One region of the Curtobacterium sp. SL109 genome, then DNA from elsewhere that is predicted to be linked to it. Evidence: riboswitches for the same ligand, from Rfam matches in the RefSeq annotation. Region 1 holds a riboswitch; the other holds the start of a gene.
The links. Region 1 has a riboswitch for thiamine pyrophosphate ahead of thiM (hydroxyethylthiazole kinase). Riboswitches for the same ligand answer to the same signal wherever they lie in the genome.
Positions count from the first base shown of each region.

Region 2: it holds a riboswitch for thiamine pyrophosphate, as region 1 does, so the genes downstream of both, OVA28_RS09280 (ECF transporter S component) here and thiM (hydroxyethylthiazole kinase) in region 1, are expected to answer to the same signal.

Region 1 is NZ_JAPPRB010000002.1:2,008,203-2,014,319, reverse strand. Features, by position in the region: gene OVA28_RS11040 (hypothetical protein) at 1-93, opposite strand, end outside; gene OVA28_RS11035 (RNA-binding S4 domain-containing protein) at 172-534, shown strand; gene OVA28_RS11030 (DnaJ domain-containing protein) at 592-1,542, opposite strand; gene OVA28_RS11025 (phosphotransferase enzyme family protein) at 1,659-2,405, opposite strand; gene OVA28_RS11020 (NUDIX domain-containing protein) at 2,681-3,604, opposite strand; TPP riboswitch at 3,651-3,746, shown strand; gene thiM (hydroxyethylthiazole kinase) at 3,735-4,580, shown strand; gene thiE (thiamine phosphate synthase) at 4,577-5,296, shown strand; partial or broken gene thiD (bifunctional hydroxymethylpyrimidine kinase/phosphomethylpyrimidine kinase) at 5,212-6,117, shown strand, end outside.
Region 2 is NZ_JAPPRB010000002.1:1,636,083-1,642,199, forward strand. Features, by position in the region: gene glgX (glycogen debranching protein GlgX) at 1-1,623, opposite strand, end outside; gene OVA28_RS09275 (hypothetical protein) at 1,772-2,092, shown strand; TPP riboswitch at 2,115-2,224, shown strand; gene OVA28_RS09280 (ECF transporter S component) at 2,221-2,880, shown strand; gene OVA28_RS09285 (ABC transporter ATP-binding protein) at 2,883-4,529, shown strand; gene OVA28_RS09290 (energy-coupling factor transporter transmembrane component T family protein) at 4,619-5,332, shown strand; gene OVA28_RS09295 (ATP-binding protein) at 5,325-5,942, shown strand; gene OVA28_RS09300 (metallopeptidase family protein) at 5,969-6,117, opposite strand, start outside.

The DNA.
Region 1 (6,117 bases):
TGCCCGGACGACGACCCGCTCCCCGAGCTCGGCGTCCCGCAGCAGCCCGAGTGCCAGTGCCCGCGCGATGCCCGCCTGCTCGTCCGTGCCCACCCGGGAAGCGTACGGGCTGCCCCACGCCCACCGGTCGGCATCGAGGGAGCTCGTGGCGCGCGCGCCTAGGCTGGGGGCATGGACAAGGCCCGGGTGGACAGCTGGATCTGGGCGGTCCGGATCACCAAGACCCGGTCCGCCGCGACGACCGCGTGCAAGGCCGGCCACGTGAAGGTGAACGGTGAGCGGGCGAAGCCCTCGCAGCCGGTGGGCCCCGGTGACGAGGTCCGCGTGCGCCAGGCCGGCTTCGACCGGATCGTCGTCGTGAAGAGCCTGATCCTCAAGCGCGTCGGCGCGACCGAGGCGGCGAAGCACCTCGACGACCTGACCCCGGCCCGTCTGCCGAAGGAGGAAGCGGGCTTCGTCCCGATGCGCGACCGCGGCGCCGGACGCCCGAGCAAGCGGGAGCGCCGCGACCTCGAGAAGCTCCGCGGCCACTGAGCCGGCACGGGCCGACCAGCCTGGCGGCCCGACCGGCCCGATCAGCCCGACCGGACGTCAGACGAACCGGACGGTCTGCTGCAGTCGGTCGCGGACGTCGAACACGTCCACGGTGCCCTCGGGCGACCAGATGCCGTTGAGCACCTGTCCGAGCGCACTGCGACGCACGACGAACGCCGTGGGCTTCCGCTGCGGGCCGACGAGCTGCACGTCGGTGTCGACCGCGGAGTCCGGCACGACGAGGATCCGCCCGGTGAACCGCACCCGCGTCTGCTTCTGCACGGCACGCGCAGCGCGGACGAGCTCCTTGACCGGACGCTCCCCCGGCTCGAGAGTCTCGCCGACGATCTCCCCGTGCTCGACGCGGACGGGGCCGCCCCAGTCGATGGACTCGAGCGCCCAGAGCCCGCTCGGCATGAGCACGACGTGGTCGAGCTTGCCCTCGGCCCCGGCGTCGAGGTCGTGCCAGACGGTGACGCCGAGGCCCATGTCGGCGACGATGGCGGCGGTCGACTCCTCGGCGAGGGCCTCCCCGAGCAGTCGACGGATGTACCGGGGGGCGCTGCGGATGAGGGACGGGTCGTAGGGGTCCTCGATGGGGTCGCCGAGGCCGACCCACTCGCGCTCGGCGGCGAGGAAGACCTCACGCGACCGACCGCCGGGGTGTCCGTGGGACCGGGCCCGGGGGCGGGAGTCGCGCCGCGCTGCGGGCGGTGCGTAGGCGTCGCGACCCGACCCGGGCCTCCCGGCGGACGCTGACCACGCGGACGAGCCGGACGGCGCGGACGAGGGCCGGGACCCACCGGCGTCGTAGGCGCGACGCGCTGCGGGTGTGCCGATGCGCTCCCACGCGACCTGGACCTGTCGGAACCGCACCGCGTCGCCGCCGAGGTCGGGGTGGGTCTCGCGGGCGGCGCGCCGGTAGGCACGGCGCAGGGCCTCGTCGTCGGCGGTCGCGGCGACGCCGAGGACTTCGTAGGGGGTGGCGTCGGCCGGGCTGTCCGTCATGGCCTGCGGTACGTTACCGGAGCGAGCGCGAGCACCAGCCGTGTGCGCGCTGAACGGCGGCCGGGAGGCTCGTGGGGCGTCGTCCCCGCCGGCCGCGGTCCGTCAGGCGGCGGAGCTCACGCCACCGCGGCGGCGATCTCGTCGAGGTGGTCCTCGAGGTAGGCGACGTCGGCGCGGTACAGGTCGGCGTGGCCGTGCTGCAGGTCGCTGATGAACTTCGGGTTGCCGGCGGCCGCCTCGGTCTCCATGAGGGTCACCATGGCGACGAGCGAGGACACCATCGTCTCGGCGACCCGGCTCCTGGAGACGTCGTCGAGCCCGTACGCCCGGCAGAACTCGGCGGCGCGGGCCAGGCGGGCCTCGAGCGTCGGTGCCGCGCGGCCCTCGACCACGCCGGTGGTGAACGGGGCGAAGCGGTACACCGCGCTCGCGACGTCCCAGACGCGGGGGCCGGGGTGGGCGGTGTCGAAGTCGATCAGGCCGACCGCCGCGATGCCGTCGTACACACAGTTGTACGGGGCGAAGTCGCCGTGCACGACGGTCTCGACGGGTGCCCGGTGTGCCTGGGACCACACGTCGACGGTGTCGTCGAGCGGGAAGGTCGCCGCGGCGTCGTGGTAGTGCCGGAGCATGCGGGCGCTCGTGACGAGGGCCGCTTCGCTCGCGACGTCCTCGGTCCACGGGTACTCGCCGGCGACCCCGGGCACGAACGACACGGTCTCGAGGGTGTCCCCGAGGGCGATGGGCTCCGGCGCTGCCACGAACCCCTGTTCGTGCAGGTGGGCGAGGAGCCGGTGGACGGTGGGCGTCCAGGGGCCTGCCGGCCGGTGGACCCGGTCGTCGGCCTTCGTGATGCGCTCCATGGGAGTCTCCTGTCGCGGTCGTCTCCGTTGACGTGCCTTCGTCGTCGCGGTCGTCTGGCTGACCGCACCGGCGTGCAGGTCAGCGTAGCGGTCACCGGCGGAGTTGGCGCGATCCAACTGCAGACGTGCGCTTGTCGGCCCGGCCGCGCAGAGAAGGCGGACGCGGGACTGCAGCGGCGCCGCAGCGTGACCCGGCTGTGGGACTGCGGCGGCGTCGCGGCGTGAGCCGGCTGTGGGACTGCGGCGGCGTCGCGGGGTGGTCCGGTCGAGCGTGACTAGAGCCGTTCGCGGAGCCAGGACGGCCCCTGCACGCTGGCCCCGAGGGCGACCACGCGGTCCCGGAGCCCGCGGTCCGCCGTCACCACGACGACGGGTCCGTCACCGGCCGCCACGGCGTCGGCCGCCGCGGCCACGATGGCGTCGTCACCGGAGCCGGGCGCCCGCACGACGGCCACACCGGGCGTCCCGCCGACACCGTCGCCGCCCCCGGGACCCGTGGCCACGTCGGCACCGCGTGCGTCGCCCTCGAGCACCACGGTCCACCGCGGCCACCACGTGGCGGAGTCGAGCCCGAGGGCCTCGGCGGGCAGCCCCACCGCGGCGAGCGCCGTGCTCCCGTCGACGAGCCGGGTGGCGGCGCCGGAGCGGTCCTTCCACCAGCCGTCGGGCACGCTGCCGACGACGTTCGCGGCGTCGACGACGACGTGCGGGCTGGTGTCGAGCGTGGCGCGGAGTGCGGGCCAGGAGCGGCCGAAGCCCGGGTGCAGGGGAAGGTCGTCGACGGCCTCGACGGGGACCCAGTCGAGCGCCAGGCTCTCGCGGTCGGCGATGACGGGTTCGAAGGGCCGTGAGGCGCGGCCGACGACGGTCGTGTAGGTACAGAAGCCGAGGTCGAGCACGGCGGTGTGCCGGAGGTCGATGCCGTGGAGGGGCACGCCGGCTTCCTCGGCGGACTCGCGGAGTGCACCGGTGACGGCGTCCTCGTGCTGGTGCCGGGCGCCGCCGGGGATGCCCCAGGTGCCGCCGTGGTGGCTCCACTCGACGCGGTGCTGCAGGAGGACGCGGCCGTGGCCGTCGTCGACGAGGAGTCCGGAGGCGCCGAAGAGCCCCCATGCCTTGGTGCCGTCGGGTCCGTACGCCCAGGCGTCGCCGGGGTCGCGGGGGCCGGGCGGCGGACCGGGGGGCAGGACGTCTGGCACCTGTCCACCCTGGCACACGCGCCTGACATGCGTCGTGTACCGTGCTGCTCGAGACACGGGGTGCCGCGACCAGCGGCTGAGATCACACCCGTCGAACCTGCTCGAGCTCGTACTCGCGAAGGGATCGTCCATGGAGAACGCTGCGCCCGTGTGGCCAGAACGCACCGCCGAACTGCTCGAGGCCGTTCGTGCCAGGAGTCCCCTGGTGCAGTGCATCACGAACACCGTGGTGCAGAACGTGACGGCGAACGTCCTGCTCGCGCTCGGCGCCTCGGCCGCGATGGTCGACGTGCCGACGGAGGCCGGTCCGTTCGCCCGGGTCGCCGACGCCCTGCTGGTGAACACCGGCACGCCGCACGCGGAGCCCCGGGTGGCGTCGGTCGAGGCGGCGACCGCTGCCGTCGAGCACGGCACACCGTGGGTGCTCGACCCGGTCGCCGTGGGGTCGCTCCCGGTCCGGACGGCCCTGGCGCGGGACCTGCTCGCGATCGGCCCGACGGTGCTGCGCGGCAATGCCTCCGAGGTGCTCGCGCTGCTCGGCGCCTCCGCCGGTGGACGCGGGGTCGACAGCACGGCCGGCACCGACGACGCGCGTGCGGCTGCGGTCGACGCGGCCGGGAGGCTCGTGGGCGCGGTCGCCGTGTCCGGTCCCGTCGACCTGGTGGCCGGGTCCGGCGCCCCGGGCTGGTCGGGAACGGTCGTGCGGGTGGCGAACGGGTCGGAGCTGCTCACGCGGATCACGGGTGGCGGGTGCGCGCTCGGTGCCGTGATCGCGGCGTTCACCGCGGTGTCGCCGGAGGACCCGGGTGCTGCTGCCGTGGCCGGGACGCTCGTGCACACGGTCGCGGCGGAGCTCGCGGCGGCCGACGCCGGTGGCCCCGGCACGTTCCAGCCGCTGTTCCTCGACCGGTTGACGTCGCTGACCCCCGAGGACGTGCTCCGCGTGGCCCGGGTCACCGAGGAGCGTGCCGCGTGAGCGACGTCGGCGTGTACCTGGTGACCGACGGGATGCTGTGCGACCGGCACGGGATCGGGGTGCTCGGCGTCGTCCGGGCGGCCGTGCACGCGGGGGTCCGGATCGTGCAGGTGCGGGACAAGGACGCGAGCGCCAGGGACCTCCTCGCGCTGACGGTGGCCGTCGCCGACGCGGTGGGCGACCGGGCCGCGGTGGTCGTCGACGACCGGCTCGACGTCGCCCTGGCTGCCCGGCTCGCCGGACACCGGGTGGCGGGCGTGCACCTCGGGCAGTCCGACGTGCCGGTGTCCGCGGCGCGGGCGCTGCTCGGACCGGACGCGCACGTCGGACTGACTGCGAACACCCCGGCGCACCTCGACGCCCTGGTGCGGCTCCCCCGCGGGACCGTCGACCTGCTCGGGGTGGGGGTCGTGCACCCCACGACGACGAAGCCGGACCACCCGCCGGCGCTCGGGCACGACGGCTTCGCCAGGATCGCCGCGGCCACCGACCTGCCCTGCGTGGCGATCGGCGGGGTCGACCTCGACGACGTGGCGCCGCTGGCCGCCGCCGGTGCCGCGGGGGTCGCCGTCGTCTCCGGGATCTGCGCCGCGCCGGACCCCGGTGCGGCGGCCGCGGCCTACGTGGCGGCGTGGAGCGGTGGTGCCGGTCGCCCGCTCGGCGGACAGCCGAGTGGCGGACGGGTGTCGAGCCTCCCCGCCGGCGGTGTGCGGTGAGCGGGCCGGTGCGCGTGCTCAGCATCGCCGGGACCGACCCGACCGGTGGGGCCGGGCTGCAGGCGGACCTCAAGGCGATCGCGGCGCACGACGGCTACGGCATGGCGGTGGTGACCGCGGTGGTGGCGCAGAACACGCACGGGGTGCGGTCGGTGCACGTGCCGGACGTGACGGTGCTGCGGGACCAACTCGACGCGGTGTCGGACGACGTGGTCGTGGACGCGGTCAAGATCGGGATGCTCGGGACGACGGCGGTCGTCCGCGAGGTCACCGACTGGCTGCGGGCGCACCGGCCGCCCGTCGTGGTCGTCGACCCGGTGATGGTGGCCACGAGCGGCGACCGGCTGATCGACGCGGACGCCGAGGTCGCGATGACGGAGCTGTTCGCCCTCGCGGACCTGGTCACGCCGAACCGCAGCGAGCTGGCGGTGCTGGCTGGGCTCGCCGGAGTCGCCGGTTCCGAGACCGTCGACACGGACGCCGTCGGCGCGGCGCTGGCCGTCGCCCGGCGGTGGGACGTGCTCGTGCTGGCGAAGGGCGGGCACGCGGGCGGGAGCACCTCGGACGACGTGCTCGTCGCGCCCGACGGCGCCGTCCGGGTCTTCCGGGGTCCCCGGGTGCCGACGACGAACACGCACGGCACGGGGTGTTCGCTGTCGAGTGCGATCGCGACCCTCGCGGCACGGCACGGTGACTGGGAGCTCGCGGTCCGCGGGGCGAAGGACTGGCTGACGGCGGCGCTCGAGGGTGCCGACACGCTCGAGGTCGGGAGCGGCAACGGGCCGGTGGACCACGGGGCGCTGGTGCGACGGGCGCTCCCC
Region 2 (6,117 bases), 370 kb from region 1:
GGAGTCCTGCGCGTAGACGTTGTTGTTGCCGTGCTGGGTGCGCCCGAGCTCGTCGCCGTGCGCGATCATCGGCACGCCCTGGCTGAGCAGCAGCGTCGCGAGGAAGTTCCGGCGACGCTGCACCCGCAGCGCGTTCACGGACTCGTCGTCCGTCGGGCCCTCTTCCCCGGAGTTCCAGGACCGGTTGTGGCTCTCGCCGTCGTTGTTGTCCTCGCCGTTGGCGTCGTTGTGCTTCTCGTTGTAGGCCACCAGGTCGTACAGCGTGAAGCCGTCGTGCGCCGTGATGAAGTTGATGCTGGCCTTGGGCGTCCGGCCGTCGTGCTCGTAGAGGTCAGCCGACCCGGAGATCCGCGACGCGAACTCGCCGAGGGTCGAGGGCTCGCCCCGCCAGAAGTCCCGCACGGTGTCGCGGTACTTGCCGTTCCACTCCGACCACTGCGGCGGGAAGTTGCCGACCTGGTAGCCGCCGGGGCCGACGTCCCAGGGTTCGGCGATGAGCTTCACCTGCGACACGATCGGGTCCTGCTGGACGAGCTCGAAGAAGGCCGACAGGCGGTCCACCTCGTAGAACTCCCGCGCGAGCGCCGCGGCCAGGTCGAAGCGGAAGCCGTCGACGTGCATCTCGGTCACCCAGTAGCGCAGCGAGTCCATGATGAGCTGCAGCGAGTGCGGGTGGCCGACGTTGAGCGAGTTGCCGGTGCCCGTCACGTCCATGTAGTACCGCTTGTCGTCGTCCATCAGCCGGTAGTACGCGGCGTTGTCGATCCCGCGGAACGACAGCGTCGGGCCGAGGTGGTTGCCCTCTGCCGTGTGGTTGTAGACGACGTCGATGACGACCTCGATGCCGGCACGGTGGAGCTCGCGCACCATCGTCTTGAACTCCTGCACCTGCTGTCCGCCGTCGCCCGAGGACGAGTAGTGCGAGTGCGGCGCGAAGAACCCGATGGTGTTGTAGCCCCAGTAGTTCGACAGCCCCTTGTCCTGCAGGGTCGAGTCGTTGACGAACTGGTGCACGGGCATGAGCTCGAGCGTCGTCACGCCCAGCCGCTTGAGGTGCTCGATGACGGCCGGGTGCGAGACGCCGGCGTAGGTGCCGCGCTGCTCCTCGGGCACGTCGGGGTGCGTCTGCGTGAGGCCCTTGACGTGGGCCTCGTAGATGACGGTCTCGCCGTAGGGGGTCCGCGGAGCGCGGTCGCCCTGCCAGTCGAAGAAGGGGTTGATCACGACGCCCTTCACCATGTGCGACGCGGAGTCCTCGTCGTTGGTGGAGTCCGGGTCGCCGAACGTGTAGGAGAACAGCGACTGGTCCCAGTCGATGTCACCGCTCGTCGCCTTGGCGTACGGGTCGAGGAGCAGCTTCGCCGGGTTCGAGCGGACGCCGTTCGCCGGGTCGTACGGGGCGTGGACGCGGAAGCCGTACCGCTGTCCCGGGCCGATGTTGGGCAGGTACGCGTGCCAGACGTAGGCGTCGACCTCGACGAGGGGGACGCACTCCTCGGTGCCGTCCTCGTCGAAGAGGCAGAGCTCCACGCGGTCGGCCACCTCGCTGAACAGGGCGAAGTTCGTCCCGCTGCCGTCGTAGGTCGCGCCGAGCGGGTAGGGGTTGCCGGGCCAGGTGTGCAAACGTTCCTCCGTAGGTGGTTGCAGCAAACGTATCGGCGGGTCCCTGTGCTGTCCGCCGTGCCGGAGCCGTCAGTGGACAGCGTCCGGGCGTGCTCCGGGGTGTGGACAGCACGCGCGGTCGCCAGGACCGCGGGAGTAGCCTCGCGCCATGACCAACATCGTCACGCAGATCGCAGACAAGGTCCGCCCCGTCGGGGTCTCCACGAACTACGGGGACCCGGTGGAGGTCGGCGACCAGACCCTCATCCCGGTGTCCGTCGGCTGGTTCGGCTTCGGGGGCGGCGGCGACGACCAGAACGGTGGCGGCGGTGGCGGCGGGGCGACCCTCCCCGTCGGCGCGTACGTGCGTCGTCCCGGCAAGGACCTGGAGTTCGAGCCCAACCTCATCTCCCTGCTGGTCGTCAGCATCCCCGTCATCTGGGTGACCGGCACCGTCCTCCGCAAGCTCATCCGCGTCCTCAAGAAGTAGGGCTCCGAAGCAGTACACTGCTGGGACACACACGGGAGTCCGGGATCGCCGGGCTGAGAGGGAGCGAGCAGCGCTCCGACCGTCGAACCTGATCCGGGTCATGCCGGCGCAGGGAGGAGTCTCGAATGATGCCGTCCGGCACGCCCACCACCACCACCGCCCACTCGACGGCGGCGACGTCCGCGCCCAGGCGCTCCCTGCGCTGGCGGGTCGTCGACATCGTCGTCGCGAGTGTGCTCGCCGTCGCTGTCGGCGTCGTGTTCAAGCTCTGGGAGTTCGGCTACGAGCCGCTCTCCGCCGCGGTCGCGCTCCTGCTGCCCGGCACCCAGGCACTGTTCGGCGGGGTCTGGCTCCTCGCCGGGCCGATCGTCGCGATCATCGTGCGGAAGCCCGGTGCCGCGCTGTACGCCGAGATCGTCGCCGCGAGCGTCGAGGCCCTCCTCGGCACGCAGTGGGGGTGGAGCACGCTCGAGGCCGGCCTCGTCCAGGGCCTCGGCGCTGAGCTCGTCCTCGCGCTCTTCCTGTACCGCGTGTACCGCCTGCCGGTCGTGGTCCTCGCGGGCGCTGCCGCCGGCCTCGCGCTGGGCATCAACGACTCGGTCCTCTGGTACGCGGGTCTCGACGGCGCCTTCAAGGCGGTCTACATCGTCTGCGGCACCATCTCCGGCGCCGTGATCGCCGGCCTCGGCTCCTGGCTCGTCGTCCGGGCACTCGCCCGCACCGGCGTGCTGTCGTCCTTCGCGGTGGGCCGCGAGCACGCCAAGCGCCGTCCGTCGTCGGCAGCCTGAGCATGGCGGGCGCCCACCCCGCCCGGATCGAGTTCCGCGACTGGGGCTGGCGGTACGCCGAGCGTGACACCTGGGCCGTCCGCGGCGTCGACCTGGTCGTCGAGCCGGGGGAGCGCGTGGCCGTCGTCGGGCCGTCCGGCGCCGGCAAGTCCACGCTCCTCCGGGCCGTCGCAGCGGTCCTGCCCGACGAACCCGACCCCGACGACGACACCGCGGCCGAGGTCCGGGGCAGCGTGCTCGTCGACGGTACCCCGCCCGAGTCCGTCCGCGGCCGGGTCGGCCTCGTCATGCAGGACCCGGAGGCGCACACCGTCATGTCCCGCATCGGCGACGACGTGGCGTTCGGGTGCGAGAACACCGGGGTTCCACGCGCTGAGACGTGGGAGCGCGTCCGTTCCGCGCTGGACGTCGTCGGGCTCGACCTCGAGCTCGACCGGTCCACGACGATGCTCTCCGGCGGTCAGCGGCAGCGACTCGCGCTCGCCGGGGTGCTCGCGATGCGACCGGGCGCCCTGGTGCTCGACGAGCCGTGCGCGAACCTCGACCCGGACGGTGTGGAGCAGGTGCACGACGCGGTCCGGGCCCTCCTCGAGGACACCGGCGCCACGCTCCTGGTCGTCGAACACCGGATCGGCACGTGGCTCGACCTGGTCGACCGACTGGTGCTGCTCGAACCCGCCGGCGGTGTCGTCGCGGACGGCACCCCTGCCGAGGTGCTCCGGACCCACGGCGACGCCCTGACCGCCGCCGGCGTGTGGGTCCCCGGCTCCGAACCCGCCAGGGGCTCCGCCCGCCGCCCCCTTCTCACTCCAGAACGAGCGGGCGAAATGCCAGCGCATGATGAGCCACCCACCCCGGCATCCCGCCCGCTCGACCAGGACACGCTCCTCCGCGCCGAGCGCCTCGCCACCGCCCGCGGACGCCGCCAGCGCGTCGGCACGGGCATCGACCTCACCGTCACCCGCGGCCAGGTCCTCGCCGTCACCGGCCCGAACGGCGTCGGCAAGTCCACGCTCGGCCTGACGCTCGCCGGGCTCCTCCGCCCCGCCGACGGCACGCTCCTCGCCACCGAGGCCCTGTCGGACGGAGCCGGACCAGCACCCCACGCCTGGACCAGCCGCGCCCTCGCCGCGCGGATCGGCACCGTGTTCCAGGACCCCGAGCACCAGTTCGTCGCCCGCACCGTGCGCGCCGAGCTCGAGGCCGGCCCCTGCGCCCTCGGCCTCCCCGACGCTGCGGCCCGCGCCGACGACCTGCTCGACGCCTTCGCTCTCCGACACCTGGCGGACGCCAACCCCTTCACGCTGTCCGGCGGCGAGCAGCGTCGCCTCGCGATCGGCACCGTCGTCGCCACCCGCCCGCCGGTCGTGGTGCTCGACGAACCGACCTCCGGGCAGGACCGCGCCACCTGGCAGGCCGTCGTCGACCGTCTCGGTGCCCTCGCCGACAGCGGCACCGCGATCGTCGCGGTCACCCACGACCGTGACCTGGTCCGCGCGCTCGACGCGGACGAGGTCGTCCTCACCCCGACCGGCGCGCGACACGCACACGACGACACGGGCGTACCGGACGAGACGGGTGCACCAGGCGAGCCAGGCGCGCCAGGCGCACCAGGCGAGACGGACGCGACCACGGGAGGCGCGTGGTGACCGCCCCGACGACGCCAGCGTCCCCGTCGTGGCGAGGCGAGCCTCCCGTCCGGCGTGCCCACGGTGTGCACGCCGTCCAGCCGGTCGCCATGCTGCTCGGTGTGCTCGGACTCGGCGTCTGCCTCGTGCTGAGTCTCGACGTCGTGTCCGCTGCGGTCGCCCTGGCGATCGAGCTCGCACTGCTGCCGCTCCTGCGGATCCCGGTGCGGACGCTGGTGCTGCGGACGTCGCCGGTGCTGCTCGCGGTGCCCCTGACGGGTCTGAGCATCGCGCTGTACGGGCGCGCCTCCGGCCGGGAGTGGTTCGACCTCGGCTTCGCCCACGTCACCGACGGCTCCCTGGTGCTCGCGCTCGCGACGATGCTGCGCGTGCTCGCCGTGGGGATCCCGTCGGTCGCGCTGTTCGTCCGCGTGGACCCCACGGACCTGGCGGACGGGATGGGGCAGGTGCTGCGGCTGCCGGCCCGGTTCGTCCTCGGTGCGCTCGCGGCGATCCGGATGATGACGCTCCTCGGTGAGGACTGGCGACAGCTCGGCATGGCCCGGCGAGCCAGGGGACTCGGCGACACCGGACGCCTGCGTCGGGGTGCGTCGATGGCGTTCGCCCTGCTCGTCGTGGCGTTGCGTCGCGCGACGACGCTGGCCGTGGCGATGGAGTCTCGGGGCTTCGGCGCGCCCGGCACGCGCACGTGGGCGCGCCCGGCGCGGTTCGGCGGACCCGAGTGGGCGACGGTCGCGGTGCTCGTGGGCATCGGGCTGGTGTCGATCGCGGTGGCCGTCGCAGCGGGGACCTGGCGTGCCTGATCGGGCAGGTGTCGGTCCGGTCGCATCCTCCGATCAGGCGAGGTCGTCCGATCGGGTCGCGTCGCCTGCATCCGGCCGGGAGGCTCGGCTCGACTCGGTCACGTCGCTCGCCGCCCGCGCACGGGTCGCCTCCGCCGCCTCCGGCCGACGCTCCGTCGTCCTGGTCGACGGCCGTTCCGGCACCGGGAAGACCACGCTCGGCGGCGCCCTGGCGGCCGAGCTCGGAGCGCAGCTCGTCCACCTGGACGATGTCTACCCCGGCTGGGACGGGCTGCTGGCAGCATCGACGGCCGTGGTGGACGATGTGCTCGGTGCGCCGTCGGGCTACCGGCAGTGGGACTGGGAACGGTCGGAACCCGCGGCCTGGGTGTCGCTCGACCCGGCCGCGCCGCTCGTGGTCGAGGGCTGCGGCGCACTGTCCCGCGCGTCGGCACCCCTCGGGACCCTCCGCATCTGGATGTCGGCGGACGACGCGGAGCGGAAGCGCCGGGCGATCGACCGCGACGGTGCGGTGTTCGCGGCGCAGTGGGACCGGTGGGCCGCGCAGGAGGACATCTTCATCACAACGGAGGACCCCGCGTCATTGGCGGACGTGGTGCTGCGCTCCTGACGCTGCCCGATCGGAGGATGCGGAGGTCAGGCCCAACCGAGTTCGTGCAGGCGCTCGTCGTCGATGCCGTACCAGTGCCCGATCTCGTGCACCAGGGTCGTGTGGACCTCGTCGCGGAGTTCCTCCTCGGTGTCGCACTCCGCCAGGTGCTGCTTCCGGAACACCACGATGCGGT